One region of the Actinokineospora lacus genome, then DNA from elsewhere that is predicted to be linked to it. Evidence: riboswitches for the same ligand, from Rfam matches in the RefSeq annotation. Region 1 holds a riboswitch; the other holds the start of a gene.
What was found. Region 1 has a riboswitch for S-adenosylmethionine ahead of thrC (threonine synthase). Riboswitches for the same ligand answer to the same signal wherever they lie in the genome.
Positions count from the first base shown of each region.

Region 2: linked by a shared signal. The riboswitch ahead of ACTG9Q_RS09780 (methionine ABC transporter ATP-binding protein) and the one ahead of thrC (threonine synthase) in region 1 are both predicted to bind S-adenosylmethionine.

Region 1 is NZ_JBQERA010000007.1:422,431-430,282, forward strand. Features, by position in the region: gene ACTG9Q_RS20355 (helix-hairpin-helix domain-containing protein) at 61-834, shown strand; gene ACTG9Q_RS20360 (hypothetical protein) at 1,638-2,102, shown strand; gene ACTG9Q_RS20365 (ComEC/Rec2 family competence protein) at 2,290-4,659, shown strand; gene thrC (threonine synthase) at 5,153-6,406, opposite strand; SAM riboswitch class I at 6,418-6,549, opposite strand; gene holA (DNA polymerase III subunit delta) at 6,689-7,663, shown strand; gene ACTG9Q_RS20380 (DUF2231 domain-containing protein) at 7,665-7,852, opposite strand, start outside.
Region 2 is NZ_JBQERA010000003.1:349,586-357,437, reverse strand. Features, by position in the region: gene ACTG9Q_RS09785 (4-(cytidine 5'-diphospho)-2-C-methyl-D-erythritol kinase) at 1-428, opposite strand, end outside; gene ACTG9Q_RS09780 (methionine ABC transporter ATP-binding protein) at 452-1,459, opposite strand; SAM riboswitch class I at 1,641-1,730, opposite strand; gene rsmA (16S rRNA (adenine(1518)-N(6)/adenine(1519)-N(6))-dimethyltransferase RsmA) at 1,847-2,692, opposite strand; gene ACTG9Q_RS09770 (TetR family transcriptional regulator) at 2,704-3,303, opposite strand; tRNA gene ACTG9Q_RS09765 (tRNA-Gln) at 3,712-3,782, shown strand; gene ACTG9Q_RS09760 (diguanylate cyclase) at 3,827-5,554, shown strand; gene glmU (bifunctional UDP-N-acetylglucosamine diphosphorylase/glucosamine-1-phosphate N-acetyltransferase GlmU) at 5,638-7,104, shown strand; gene ACTG9Q_RS09750 (ribose-phosphate diphosphokinase) at 7,101-7,852, shown strand, end outside.

The DNA of each region.
Region 1 (7,852 bases):
TGTCCACAGGTTGGAAAGTTGGTCTCGCGGCGGCCGGTGACGGGCTCCTACCGTCGAGATATGTCCGAACTCAAAGCCCGCCAGTTTGACGACGCCCTCACCCGCCTGGCCCGCGCCATCGATCGACCGTGGGACGGCCGGCCCAACGCGTCCATCATGGACTCCGACAGGCCACCCCTTCACCGCTTCCTGGGCCGCTGGGGCAGATCCGGCTCCTTCTCCGGCCAACTGCCGGTGTACCCGACCGAGGACCCGGACGCGCCACCAGAGCCCCCAGCCCGCCGTCGCCACCGCGTGCCGCTGTTCGCCGCCATCGCCGCGGTGGTCCTCGGCGCGCTCCTCGCGGGCTTCCTCGCCCTGCCCAGCGGCCCACCGGTCCCCGCGGAACCCCCGCCCGCCATCGTCCCCATGGCCGCTGCGGCCACCCCGACACTGGTCGTCGACGTCCAGGGCAAGGTAGTCAAGCCCGGCCTGCGCACCCTCCCCGAAGGCTCCCGCGTCGCCGACGCCATCACCGCCAGCGGCGGCACAGTCCCCGGCACCGACACCAGCACCCTGAACCTGGCCCGCCACCTGACAGACGGCGAACAGATCCAGGTAGGCAAACCCCCACCCATAGGTGCCGACCCGACGAACCCACCCCTGGTCAACCTCAACACCGCCCCCGTCCACCAACTCGACTCCCTCCCCGGCGTCGGCATCGTCACCGCCCAACGCATCGTCGAGTACCGCAACCGCAAGGGCGGCTTCACCAAGATCGCCCAACTACGTGAGATAGAAGGCATCGGCCCATCCCGCTACGAAAAACTGAAAGACCTGGTCACAGTGAACTAACTCCCCACTGGACCACTGTAGACAGTCGCTTCCCGTTCCCGGAGCCGACTGCCGTCAAGCTGCCCACTCCAAGCCACACCACCCGCCGCCCCCCAAGCCACCCGCCACCCGCCCAAGCGATCGCACCCACGACACCTGGATGGCACCCATGTCCGCTCTCCCACCCTCAACACCCACCCGCCACCACACATCCCTTGAAGACCACTGTTCCCCCCACCCGACCACCGCACCCCAACCCCCGCCCTCCACCAGCCCACCCACCACCACCCCCCTGAACCCCAAGCCCGACCCACACCCCCAGCACCGCTCAACCACCACCCCGTACCCACCGTCCACGCGCCTCCGCCCGCAGTGCTCGTGCCACCCAGCGCAAACCACCGCCAGTCCTGTGAACTCCGATGCCGACCCATGCCACCGCTGTTCAACCAGCACCCTGTGCCCGCCGTCCACACGGCCCCGCCTCTGGTGTTCATGCCATCCAGCGCAGGTCTTCGCCAGCCCCTTGAACTCCGAGGTCGATCCACGCTTCCTCCGCCGCTCAACCGCCACCCCGTGCCCGCCGCCAGCACGCCCCCGCCCTCGGTACTCGTGTCACCCAACGCAGGCCACCGCCATCTCCAGCCAGCCCACGACCCCGTCCGCCGCCACCCACGCTGATCTCTGTCGTGCCTGTGGTGCCACTGGCACCTCGTTCGAGACATGGTCGAGGTTCCGGTACCAGCCAGCGCAGGCCGCTGCTAACCCGCGTGAGCCTGTTGGACCGCTGGCGAGTGCGTCCACCGCCCTCCGCCTTGATCCCTGCTGTGCTTGGGGTGCTGCCGGTCGGCAAGCGCGGGCTGTTTTTGCCCCGCGCGAGCCTGAAGCGCTGCCCGCAAGTGCGTCTACTGCCGCCCGCGCTGTTTCCCATGGTGCTGATGGTTCATGCGGGACGTGGTCTGGAATCCGGCGCTCCGGGCGGCCGATGCGATCCACCTCTAGCCCGCGTGAGCTTGGCGGGCCGCCTGCGAATACGTCTACTGCTGTCCGCAGCGATCTTTGTCGGGCCTGTGCCGCTGGAGCCTCCTGCGCGACGCGGTGTGCTGGTCGATGGGGACAAGCTACTTCTGGTCCGCGTGAACCCGCCGGGCTATCCGCAAGTGCACCCGCCACCATCCACGTTGATCCCTGTCGCGCTTGCGGTGCTGTTGTTGGCTTGGGTGGGAAGCGGTGTGCTGGTCGGGCCGCGCGGGGTGCTGCCAAGCCTCGTCAATTGGCTGGGCGTCCGGTGAGGCTGGCTGTCTTCATTGGCGCGCTTCTGGGGTTTGGATTCTGTCGTGCGGCTGAGTGCTTGCGGCGGAGGCGGTCCAAGGCTGGGAGTTCTCGTCGGCTCGGGCGAGGCGCTGGCGGTCCTCGGTTGTCTTCGTGGCCTCCCACTGGTCCATCTGTTCCTATCCGTCCTTCTGTGGAGGTTGACTCATGCCGTCTTCCGCTCACGACTGGCGCCTCGTGCCCGCCGCCGGGGTGGTCTGGCTCGCGGCGTTCCTCGGGTTGCTCGAGCACTGGGCGATTGGGGCGGCGGTCGGGGTGGTGGCCGTGGTGGGGTCGGCGGTGGTCCTCGCGCGCGCAAAGGAGGGAAGGGCGGGGCGGTTGCGGGCCGGGTGGCCGTTGTTGGCGGCTGGGGTGCTCGCCGTCGTCCCAGTGTCCGAGCGGGTCCGGGGTGCGGCTCAGGACCCGATCCGGCCTCTGGCGGCGGCCGGGGCCCGGGTGGACTTGCGGGTCGAGGTCATCGAGCGGCCCCGGCCACTGCGGTCGGCGGGGTACGGGGACACGCCGTCAGGGGTTCGCACGGTGGTGGTTGCCGCGCGGGTGGTCCCGACCGACGCCGTCCGCAGCACCGGGACCGTCGTCCTGTTCGCCCCGGCAGCGCAGTGGGGCGCCCTGCTGCCCGGGCAGCGCGCCACGGCAGCGGTGAAGCTGGGCCCGGCGGGAGCGGGGGACCTGACCGTGGCCGTCGTCAACGTCCGCGGACCGCCGTCCGATGTGGACGAACCGAGCATGGCGCAGCGGATCGCGGGCGACCTGCGGGCCGGGCTTCGGCAGGCGGCGGGGGAGGCGCTGGGCGCCGAGGCGGCGGGACTCCTGCCCGCGCTCGTCGTCGGCGACACCGATGGGCTGGCGCCGGGGGTGCGCGCGGACTTCGACGCCGCCGGGATGACCCACCTGCTCGCCGTCAGCGGGGCGAACCTGGCGATCGTCGGGTTCTTCGCGCTGTTCCTGCTGCGGCTGCTCCGAGCGGGCCCCTGGCTCTCGGCGGCGGGCGCGGCGGCGGCGATGCTCGGGTTCGTCGTGCTCGCCGGGCCGGAGCCGAGCGTGCTGCGGGCGGCGGTCATGGGGCTCATCGGGTTGCTGGCGCTGGCGTTGGGGCGGGAGAAGTCCACGCTGCCCGCGCTGGCGGTCGCGGTCGTCGGGTTGGTCGTGGTCGACCCGGGGATGGCGGTGTCCTTCGGCTTCGTGCTGTCGGTGCTGGCCACGGCCGGGCTGGTGCTGATCGCACCGCGGTGGGCGGCGGCGCTGGCCCGCAGGCGGATTCCGCGGGGGATCGCCGAGGCGGTGGCCGTGCCCGCGGCCGCGCACCTGGTCACCGCGCCCGTGGTGGCGGGGATGAGCGGCCAGGTGAGCCTGGTCGCGGTCGCCGCGAACCTGGTGGTCGCGCCGGTCGTCGCCCCGGCGACGGTGCTGGGCGTGCTCGCCGCGCTGGTCGCGCCCGGGTGGCCGTGGGCGGCGAGCGCGCTGGTCACCCTGGCCGGTCCGGAGACCGAGTGGCTGATCGCCGTCGCCGACCACGCCGCGGCGATCCCGGGCGCGGCGGTGGACTGGCCCGCGGGCTGGTGGGGCGGGCTGCTCGCCGCGGCCGTGGTCGGGGTGCTCGTGCTGGCGGCGCGGTGGGCGCGGTGGTGTCGGCGCCGCTGGGGTTCGGTCCCCCGACTGCGGACGTTGGTGGCGCTGGCGCTCGTCGGCGTGCTGCTGGTGGTCATCCCGGTGCGGGTGGTCGGGCCGGGGTGGCCGCCCGCCGGGTGGGCCGCGGTGGCGTGCGACGTCGGGCAGGGCGACGCGGTGGTGTTGGCCACCTCCGACGGTCGGCCGGTGCTGGTCGACACCGGTCCCGACCCGGCGCCGGTGGCCGACTGCCTCGACCGGCTCGGGGTGGGCGGGCTCGCCGCGGTGGTGCTCACCCACCTGCACGCCGACCACATCGGCGGCCTTCCCGCCGTCCTGGCCGACCACCGGCCCGGCGCGGTGATCGTCGGCCCGGCGCGCACTCCCGGATGGGCCTGGGACCGCGTGCGCGAGTCCACGGCCTCGGCGGGCGTACCGGTGGTCGACCTGACCGCGGGCCGCCGGATCACCTGGCCGGGACTGACCGTTGACGTGCTCCACCCGAAAGGAGGTGACGCTCCGCCGGAAGACGGTGACGGCAGCGACATCAACAACGCCTCACTCGTCCTGCTCGCCAGCACCATTGCGGGCCGGATACTGCTGACCGGCGACATCGAGCTGACCGCCCAAGCCGACTTGGTGGCCTCCGGCGTCGACCTCACCGCCGAGGTGATCAAGGTGCCACACCACGGCTCCCGCTTCACCGACCCGGCGTTCATGGCGGCGGTGCGACCAACCGTGGCACTGATCAGCGTCGGCGCCCGCAACCGCTACGGCCACCCCAACCCACGAACCCTGGCCGCCTTAACGGACCTGGGAACCCGAACCGCCCGAACCGACCTCGGCGGCGACCTCGCCGTTGTTCCGCAAGCAGGCCGACCCGCCGTGGTGTCCCGTGGGCCTCCGTGAACCCTGGCCGCCCTGGCGATCTGGAACCCAGATCCTCGGATCGAGCTTGGCGGCGACTTCGCGATGGTCTCGCTGGCTGGCCGCCCCGCTGTGATGTCCCGTGGATCTACACGACCCCTGGCCGTCTTGGCGGATCGGAACCAGGACGCTCGGATCGACTTCGGTGGGAATCTCGCGGTGGTCTGACCAGACGGCCTGCAGTGGTCTCCCATGGGCGTTCCGTGAACCCGGCCGCGTTGGTGGATCAGGGAAACGGGACCGCTCAGATCGACCTTGGTGGTGACCTCGTGGGCCGACCGTTCCGCCGTGGTGTCCTGTGGGCTCCGTGAGCCTAAGCCGCGTTGGTGGACCTGGGAACGGGACCGCTCAGATCGACCTTGGTGGCGATCTCGTGGTGGGCTGGCTGGTCAGCTGTGCCACCGGGGTTTCCCGGCCTTCGTGAGAACCCGTGGTGGACCAAGCCGAGGTCTGGCTTGGTCCACCACGGACAGGGCTAGCGGCCCAGGGCGGCGCGGACGGCGGCGGCGCTGGGGGGGACGGTGGCGCGGGGGCCGATGTGCTTCTCGACGGCGTCGAGGGTCTTGAGGCCGTCGCCGGTGATGAGCAGGACGGTGTCGGCGTCGGGGTCGAGTTGGCCGGTGTCGATGAGCTTCTTCGCCGTGGCGACGGTCACGCCGCCCGCGGTCTCGGCGAAGATGCCCTCGGTGCGGGCCAGCAGGCGGATGCCCTCGACGACCTCCTCGTCGCTGACGTCCTCCACCGCGCCGCCGGTGCGGCGGACGGCGTCGAGGACGTAGGGGCCGTCGGCGGGGGCGCCGATCGCCAGGGAGCGGGCGATGGTGTCCGGCTTGACCGGGATGATCACGTCCTGGTCGGTCTTGTACGCCGTGGAGACCGGCGAGCAGCCGGTGGCCTGGGCGCCGAAGATGCGGTACGGGGCGGCCTCCACCAGGCCGAGTTCACCCAGCTCGCGGAACGCCTTGTCCACTTTGGTCAGCTGGGAGCCGGAGGCGACCGGGATGACGACCTGCCCCGGCAGGCGCCACCCCAACTGCTCGGCGACCTCGTAGCCCAGGGTCTTGGAGCCCTCGGCGTAGTACGGGCGGACGTTGACGTTGACGAACGCCCAGTCCTCGTACTCCGCGGCGAGTTCGGTGGCCAGCCGGTTGACGTCGTCGTAGTTGCCGTCGACGGCGATCAGCGCGCCGTCGTACACCGCGGTGGTCAGGATCTTGGCGCGCTCCAGGGAGGAGGGGATCAGCACGACCGAGTCCCAGCCCGCGCGCGCCGCGGCGGCGGCCACGGCGTTGGCCAGGTTGCCCGTGGACGGGCAGGCGAGGACCTTGAAGCCGAGTGTGCGGGCCGCGGCCAGGGCGACGGCGACCACGCGGTCCTTGAAGGAGTGGGTGGGGTTGCCGGTGTCGTCCTTGACCCACAACGACTTCACGCCCAGCGCGGCGGCGAGGCGGTCGGCCTTGACCAGGCGGGTGAAGCCGGGGTCGGTGTTGGGGTGGGCCTGCACGTCCGGCGGAACCGGCAGCAGCGAGCGGTAGCGCCAGATCGACTTGGGGCCCGCCTCGATGTCGGCGCGGGTCACCGCTCCGAAGTCGTAGGCGACCTCAAGGGGCCCGAAGCACTCCGCGCAGGCGAACTCCGCGGCGAGGGGAACCTGGTGACCGCACTCCCGGCACGACAGGGCGCGGGCGGGGCCGAGGTTGATGGCGGTCGAAGTGTCCACAGCAGTCATCGCGAGGTCTCTCCTCATCTCTCCCGCCTTGCGCGGGTCGGAATTGGCACCGTGGTCGTGGCCGCCTTCACTGATGAAAGGAGACACTCACGCCGGTTGCCGGGGCTTCGTCGGGCCGTTCCCTCTGCCCCTCTGGATGAGCGGTATTCAGTTGTGAGGATCGCGGTGCGGTCCCGCTGGACACGGTACGTCACCGCCCGCGCGGGTGACCATCCCCGCGTCCATCATGCGAGAGCCCTTGCGCCGCCCGGCGCTGTCGGCGTCGCATGGCAGGATGCCGGTGTGAAGTCGCCCGAGGTCACCCCGGCCCCGCTGCAACTGGTGCTGGGCGAGGAGGAATTGCTGGTCGAGCGGGCGGTCCGCGCCGCCCTGGAGGCCACCCGCCTCGCCGACCCCGCGGCCGACCTCACCCGGGTCCGGGTGGCCGACCTCACAGCCCCCGAGCTGGCCGAACTCGTCTCCCCATCGCTGTTCGCCGAGGGCCGGGTGATCGTCTTGGACGCCGCGCAGGAGATCACCCAGGACATCGCCGCCACCGTCACCGCCTACGCCAAGGCGCCGACCGAGGGCATCGTCCTCGTCGTCGCGCACAACGGCGGCGGCCGCAAGGCGGGCAAGGACCTCGTCGCCACAATGCGCAAGCTCGGAGCGGTCGTCACCGACTGCCCGAAGATGACCAAGCCCGCCGACCGCGAGGCTTTCGTCCGCGAGGAGATCCGCCGCGCGGGGGGGCGGACCGACCCGGCCGCCGTCGCCGCGCTGATCGACTCGGTCGGCTCGGACCTGCGCGAGCTGGCCGCCGCCGCCGCGCAGCTGGTCTCCGACGCCGGTGGCGAGGTCACGCAGGAGGCCGTGCGCCGCTATCACCGCGGCCGCGCCGACGTCAACGGTTTCGCCGTCGCCGAGAAGGCTGTCACCGGCGACGTCGCCGGCGCCTTGGAGTCGCTGCGCTGGGCCATGCAACTGGGCGTGCCCCACGTCCTGGTCGCCGACGCCCTGGCCGACGCCGTGCGCACTGTGGCCCGCGTCGCGGGCGCGGGCCGCGCCGACCCGTTCCGCCTCGCCCAGCAGCTGGGCATGCCGCCGTGGAAGGTCAAGAAGGCCGTGGCCCAGTCCCGCGGCTGGCGCGCCACGGGACTGGTCGAGGCCATGCAGGTCGTCGCCCAGGTCAACGCCGACGTCAAGGGCGCTGCCGTGGACGCCGACTACGCCCTGGAGCGCGCCGTGCTGCGGCTGGCCCGCGCCCGGGGGCAGTGACTCAGGCGTTCAGCGGCCGGTAGCCCAGCGAGCTGGCCGCGTCGGGGTTGGCGTCCTCCTCGACGCTGACGCCCAGCCGCTCGACGAGTTCACCGCCCAGCCAGCCACCCAGGCCGAGGGCGAGCACGCCCGCCCAGACCAGGACGATCGCGGTCCAGGACGGCGCCCAGTCCACGGCCCCGACGCGCA
Region 2 (7,852 bases), on a different contig from region 1:
ATCCGCCCGGCGATCTCGGCCAGGTCGTCCCGGGTGACCTCAAGGCGCCACAGGGCGGCGAGACCGACCAGCGTCGCCGCGGCGTCCGCGCTCCCGCCCGCCATGCCGCCCGCCACCGGGATGCCCTTGCGGATAACGACCCGTACCCGCGGCTCCTCCGGGTCCCGCCCGGCGAACAGCGCCAGCTCCTGCACCGCGCGCCAGGCCAGGTTGCTGGGACCGGTGGGCACGGCGTCGGCGTTCTCCCCGACGACCTCCACCCCGGGCTCGTCGGCGATGGCCACGGTGACCTCGTCGGTCAGGGACAGCGCCTGGAACACCGTCGTCAGGTCGTGGTAGCCGTCCGGGCGTAGGTCGCCGACCGCGAGGTGCAGGTTCACCTTTGACGGCACGCGAACGGTGACGGGATGCGGGACGACAGCGAGCACGCCGTCCAGCCTACGGCCAGACCTCAGGCCGCGATGCCCTCGGGACCGCGCGCCCTGCGCTTCACGACGCCGCCGCGCTCGCCGATCCAGGACAGCGTGGAGTCCGCCGCCGCGCCGGAGACGCCGAGCAGGAAACGGGCCACCGGGGTCTCCCCGACGCGGGTCAGGCCGCCGCCGATGACCGCGATGTCGGTGCCGAACCGCCCGCCCGCCTCGGGCAGCAGCGCGCCGACGGCGGCGAACCCGATCAGCACCACCTCGGCGGTCCGGTCGTGCCCGGCGCGCACGGACTCCGGGGTGTCGATCGAGGGCAGCAGCGCGTCGACCACCGGGCTCTCGGGGGACTGGATCAGCGACAGCAGCGACCCGCTGTCGGTGACCTTCCCGTCGACCAGCAGCGCGACGTCGTCGGCGATGCGGCGGGCCACGTTCGCCTCGCCGGTGGTGACCAGCACCGTGGTGCCCAGTTCGCTGCGCGCGCGGTCCAGCACGGCCAGCACGCCCGCGACGCCGTCGGCGTCCAGGCCGCGGGTGGGGTCGTCGGCCAGCAGCAGCCCGGGGTCGCCGACCAGCGCGCGGGCGACCTCGACCCGGGCCCGCTGCCCCGGCGAGAGGTCGGCGGGGGTGGCGTCGGCGCGCCCGGTGAGGCCGATCAGGTCCAGCATCCGCCCGACGCGGTCGCGGCGCTGCGGGCCGTCGATGCCCGCCAGCTCCAGCGGGGTGGCGATGTTGCCCGCCGCGGTGCGCTGCGGCAGCAGCTCGCCGTGCCCGACGACGCCGATGCGCCTGCGCGCCGCGCGCAGCCGCCGCTGGTCGAGCCCGGCGGTGTTGTAGCCCTCGACGCGGACGACGCCGCTGTCGGGCCGGTCCTGCAGGGAGACGAGGCGGGCCAGGGTCGACTTCCCCGAGCCGGTGGTGCCGAGGACGCCGGTGATGGCCCCGGGCGTGAGGTCGAGGGTGACGTCATCGATCGCGGTGACCTGGCCGGCGGTGGTCCAGAAGGTCTTGGTCAGGTTCTCAACGGTGATCATGGCAGGCTCCAAGGCGACCGCGCGCGCCAAGACACGTGGGCACGGCGGTGAGGGGATTTGAGTCCGAAGTGGATGAAGACGAACGGCTGGATCAGCCGGATACGCGCATTCGTCGACAGCCACTCACAGTGCGCCTGCACTGGTCGATGACCCGCCTGCTGGTGAGAATCCCCATCTCGTTCCTCCATCGGTCCTGGCGGTAGCACCTGCCCGCGATGGGTGGTTGCTGCGGCTTCGTCGAGCCAGGTCTCTCGGCCGCTCCTGATGGATAGCTGACCTGAGTACACCCGATCCCTCGGCCGCGGCGCAAGCCGCTTAACGCAGGTTCGGCCGTACCGTCCGCAACGTCACACTCCCGGAGTGCGGAACCGGACGCCGAACGGCCTACTACCGGCGGGTATGCCCTACTTGGGCAATCCGGACGAAGTCCTCGACCGCCAACTGCTCCCCCCGCGCCCCGGGGTCGACGCCCGCCGCGGTGAGGATCTCCCCGGCCAGGGCGGGCGATCCCGCCCACCCCGCCAGCGCCGCCCGCAGCGTCTTGCGCCGCTGGGCGAAGGCCGCGTCCACGACCGCGAACACCGCGGCCCGGTCCGCGTCGGGCTCGGGCCGCCGCTCCAGCAGGACCAGGGCGGAGTCGACGTTGGGCACCGGCCAGAACACCGCGCGCGGCACGGTCGCCACCCGCCGCGCCGAGGCGTACCAGGCGATCTTGACGCTGGGCACCCCGTACACCCGCCCGCCCGGCCCGGCCGCCATCCGGTCGGCCACCTCCGCCTGCACCATCACCAGCACCCGCCGCAGCGACGGCGCCACGGCCAGCAGGTGCAGCACGACCGGCACCGCGACGTTGTACGGCAGGTTGGCCACCAGCGCCGTCGGCGGACCGGGCAGCTCGCCCACCCGCATCGCGTCGGCCTCGATGACGGTCAGCCGGTCGGCCACCTCGGGGGCCTTCTCGCCCACGGTCAGCGGGAGCTGCGCGGCCAGCACCGGATCGATCTCCACGGCCACCACGGACGCGCACGCGGGCAGCAGCGCCAGGGTCAGCGACCCCAGCCCCGGCCCGACCTCCAAGACCACATCGGACGGTGCCAGCGCCGCCGCGGCCACGATGCGCCGCACGGTGTTGGGGTCGTGGACGAAGTTCTGCCCGAGCTTCTTGGTCGGGCGCACGCCCAGCGCGTCGGCGATCCGCCGGATGTCGACGGGGCTGAGCAGCGCGGGAGTCACGGGGCCGGAGCCTACAGCCGTTCCCGCAGCGTGGGTTTGCCCTCCAGGTTGGACAACCCGTTCCAGGCCAGGTTGACCAGGTGCGCGGCCACCTCGTCCTTCTTGGGCTTGCGCGCCTCCAGCCACCACTGCCCGGTCAGCGCGACCATCCCGACCAGCGCCTGGGCGTACAGGGCGGAGAGCTTCGGGTCGTAGCCGCGCTTGCTGAACTGCACGCCGAGGATGTGCTCGACCTGGCTGGCGATGTCGTTGAGCAGGCTGGAGAACGTGCCCGCCCCGGTGGCCACGGGCGAGTCGCGCACCAGGATGCGGAACCCGTCGGTGGAGCCCTCGATGTAGTCCAGCAGCGACCACGCCGCGCGCTCCAGGAGCAGCCTCGGGTGCGCGTCCTCGGACAACGCCCTGGTCATCCCGGTGAGCAGCGCGTCCATCTCCCGGTCGACGACGACGGCGTAGACGCCCTCCTTGCCGCCGAAGTGCTCGTAGACCACCGGCTTGCTGACGTTGGCCCGGTGCGCGATCTCCTCCACCGACGCGGCGTCGAAGCCCTTCTCGGCGAACAGCGCCCTGGCCACGTCGAGCAGCTGTTCGCGCCGCTCCTTGCCGGTCATGCGCACTCGCGCCACGACGGGCACCTCCGATCCGGCGCCCGCGGGCTCACGACTGCGCTTCACCGTCAAGGCCCCACCGCCACCACGGCCACCCTAGGGGTTCCCCCCGACAGGCCGCGATCTTGGCCGGTCGCGTCGGCAGGTTCGGGCGGCGGCAGCGTGGCCGCGGTCGGCGCGGGGAACAGCTCGGCATAGGCGATCCGGGTGGGTCCCGGTCGACGTCAATCTCGCGAATACATAAACAGTGCGCAGTCGGACGAGCCCTTTGCGTCACAACGGCCCGCGATCGTGTGACCCCGATAACACCCGATCGGACGCGAGAGTAGGCCAATCGCCCGGGTACTGGTGCTCCCTGGCAGGCAACCGTGCCACGATGGTGCCCACGTGAACGGTCCCCGGGCCGTTCGATCCGCCGTGGTGTAATGGCAGCACCTTGGATTTTGGTTCCAATGGTTCAGGTTCGAATCCTGGCGGCGGAGCACGGCCTATCCCCACCCACACACCAAGGGGTGCAGCGACGCACGTGGACGCCGAGCAGCGCGACGAGGCAGACCTGCCCGCGTTGGAGGAACGCTCCGACGCCTGGCTGGTGGGGCGCGCCCGCGAACTGCTGGCGATCATCCAGACCAGTCCCGCGCCCGAGCGGCGCAGGCACACCGTCGAGGTCGACCGGCTCCTGGCCGAGGCCCAGCACCGCGGCGAGCCGCGCATGGTCGCCCAGCTGCTGCGCTCGGCGGTCGCCGTCCGCGTGGTCAACGCCGAGCTGGCCGACTCGGCCGAGCCCCTGCTGGACGAGATGCTCGCCCACACCCGCCGCCACGGCCTGGTCGTGCTCCAGGCCGACGCGCACGCCCTGCGCGGGCGCCGCCTGCTCATCGCGGGCGCGGAGGACGCCGCCCTCACCGAGGCCGCCGTCGCCCTGGCCATGCTGGACGAGGACATCACCCCCGACGTCATGCTCGGCGGGCGCACCTGGGACATGATCATGGCCTCCACGCTGCTGGACATCGGCAGCGTGCTGACCCAGCTCGGCGTCTACGAGATCGCCGACCAGGTCATGACCCGCGCGCACAAGTGCATCCGCGCCTCGGCGGGCCCGCACCTGATCTCGGTGCACCTGATCAACCGCTGCCGCCTGCTCATCGGCTGGGGCCTGCGCCTGGAGCGCATCGGCGAGGACGAGCGCGCCGCGGAGCGCTTCGCCACCGCCGCGGCCATCGCCGTCGCCGTCGAGGCCCCGTTCCGCGAGTCGCTGTTCCCCCGCGACCCGACCCGCCCCGCCGCCGACCAGAACCCGATCATCGGCTCCGCGCTGGCCCTGGCCCACCCGTCGATGGTGCACGTGGAGCGGCTCAGGACGCTGCTGGACTCCGTGCGCTACCCGCGCGAGCTGGTGATCGTCGCCGTCGCCCTGGCCCGCTGCCTGGAGCACGAGGGCCACGACGAGGCCGCCCTGGCCATCCTCGACGAGGCCCGCTCCGGGATGTACCACGACGCCTCCGAGCCGACCCTGCGCCTGTGCCTGATCCGCGAGTACGCCCGGCTCTCCGGCCCCGACGGCGGCGAGCGCACCACCAGCGCCCTGGAGCACTACGCCTCGGAGCTGGAGGCGCAGCTGTGGGAGATGCGCGAGTCCCGCATCGCCACCCTGCACACCCGCCGCGAGCACGAGCGCCTGTCCCGGATGCACGGCGCCATCGCCCGCCAAGCGCTGCAGGACCCGCTGACCGGCCTGCCGAACCGCCGCGCCCTCGACGAGCGGCTGGAGGCGCTGGCGGGCAGCCCCGCGAACCACCCGCTGGCCATCGCCCTGGTCGACCTCGACGGGTTCAAGGGCGTCAACGACCGCCTCTCCCACGCCGAGGGCGACGACGTCCTGCGCGTGGTCGCGGGCACGATGCGCGACGCCCTGCGCGGCAGCGACATGGTCGCCCGCTACGGCGGCGACGAGTTCATCGTGCTGCTGCCCGGCGCCCCGCTCTCCTCGGCCGAGGCCGCGCTGCGCCGTGCCCTGACCGCGGTCGCGGACCTGCCGCACGACCTCTCCCACGGGGTGACGCTGTCCATCGGGGTGGTGGCGCTGCGTCCCCAAGAGACCGCTGTGCGCGCTCTCGCACGCGCCGACGCGGCGATGTACCAGGCGAAGCGGCGCGGCGGCAACGACATCGTGGCCATCCGCGCCGGTGAGCCCGCCGAGGTGGTCGGCGAGCCGGTCGACGACCGGGCGTGGGCGCTGCCGGAGACCACGTAGGATCGACTCCCGGCCGGAGTCGCGCCGGAACACCGCCGACACCGCGCCCTGCCCCGCTCCGCTTGACGACGCTAGGGAGTGCGATGTCCGCAATCGCCCCGGACCGCCTCGGCCCGCTCACTTCAGTGGTACTCGCCGCGGGGGAGGGCACCCGGATGCGCTCGGCCACCCCGAAGGTGCTGCACCCCGTCGGGGGGCGGCCGCTGGTCGAACACGCCGTCCGGGCCGCGGCCGGGCTCGGCCCGGAGCACCTGGTGGTCGTGCTCGGCCACGGCCGCGACGCCGTGGGCGCGCACCTGGCGAGCGTGTCCGACTGCGCCACCGCCGTCCAGGAGACCCAGGACGGCACCGGGCACGCGGTGGCCTGCGGGCTGGCGGTGCTGCCGCAGGGCCTGGCGGGCACGGTCCTGGTGACCTACGGGGACGTGCCGCTGCTGGACACCGAGACGCTGGCGGGCCTGCTCACCGCCCACGTCGAGGAGGCCAACGCGGTGACGGTGCTGACCGCGCGCCTGGACGACCCCACCGGCTACGGCCGGATCGTGCGCGACACCGACGGCGCGGTCCGCGCGATCGTCGAGCACAAGGACGCCACCGACGAGCAGCGCGCCGTCACCGAGGTCAACTCCGGCGTCTACGCCTTCGACGCCAAGATCCTCGCCGACGGCCTGTCCCGGCTCTCCACCGACAACTCCCAGGGCGAGCTGTACCTGACCGACGTGCTCGGCATCGCGCGCGGGGACGGTCGCCGCGTCGGCGCGCTGGTGTGCGACGACCCGTGGCTGGTCGAGGGCGTCAACGACCGGGTGCAGCTGGCCCGGCTCGGCGCGGAGATGAACCGCCGCACGGTCGAGAAGTGGATGCGCGCGGGCGTGAGCGTCGTCGACCCCGCCACCACGTGGATCGACGCGGACGTGACGCTGGAGCGCGATGTCCTGATCGAGCCGAATGTCCAGTTGCGCGGCGCGACGACGATCGGCGAGGGCGCGACCGTCGGCCCTGACACCACCCTGACGGACGTGGCCGTCGGCGCGGGCGCCTCGGTCGTGCGGTGCCACGGCTCGGGCGCGGTGATCGGTCCAAACGCGACGGTGGGGCCGTACGCCTACCTGCGCCCGGGAACGGCCCTGGGCGCCGACGGCAAGATCGGCACCTTCGTCGAGGTGAAGAACTCCGAGATCGGCGCGGGCTCGAAGATCCCGCATCTGTCCTATGTGGGCGACGCCACGATCGGCGAGCAGTCCAACATCGGCGCGGCGAGCGTCTTCGTCAACTACGACGGCGTGCGCAAGCACCGGACCGTCATCGGGTCGCACGTCCGGATGGGGTCGGACAATATGTACGTGGCCCCGGTGACCGTCGGCGACGGCGCGTACAGCGGAGCGGGCACCGTCGTCCGGCGGAACGTGCCGCCGGGTGCGCTCGCGGTGTCAGGGGGACCGCAGCGCAACATAGACAATTGGGTCCTGCGCATGCGGCCCGGAACGGCTGCCGCCGAGGCGGCCGAGCGGGCCCAGGCCGGGCAGGACGAGAGCGAGGGACGGGCATGAACGCGAAGTCGGGTATCCCCAAGAAGAGCCTGATGCTGTTCTCCGGGCGGGCGCACCCCGAACTGGCCGAGGAGGTGTCCAAGCACCTCAACGTCTCGATCACCCCGCAGTCGGCCTACGACTTCGCCAACGGCGAGATCTTCGTCCGGTTCGAGGAGTCGGTGCGCGGGTGTGACGCGTTCGTCATGCAGAGCCACACCGCGCCGATCAACCAGTGGATCATGGAGCACCTGCTCATGGTCGACGCGCTGAAGCGGGCCAGTGCCAAGCGCATCACGGTGATCATGCCGTTCTACCCGTACGCCAGGCAGGACAAGAAGCACAAGGGCCGCGAGCCGATCTCGGCCCGGCTGATCGCGGACATGTTCCGGACCGCCGGGGCGGACCGGATCATGACGGTGGACCTGCACACCGCGCAGATCCAGGGCTTCTTCGACGGCCCGGTGGACCACCTGTTCGCCCAGACCCTGCTGGCCAGGTACCTGAAGGAGAACTACCCCGCCGACAACATCACGGTGGTGTCCCCGGACGCGGGCCGGACCAAGCTGGCCGAGAAGTGGGCGAACGAGCTCGGCGGCGTGCCGATCGCCTTCATCCACAAGACGCGCGACCCCCGCAGGCCGAACGAGGTCGTGGCGAACCGCGTGGTGGGTGAGGTCAAGGGTCGGCTGTGCGTGGTGATCGACGACATGGTCGACACCGGTGGCACGATCGCCAAGGCCGTCGACCAGCTGTTGGCGGAGGGCGC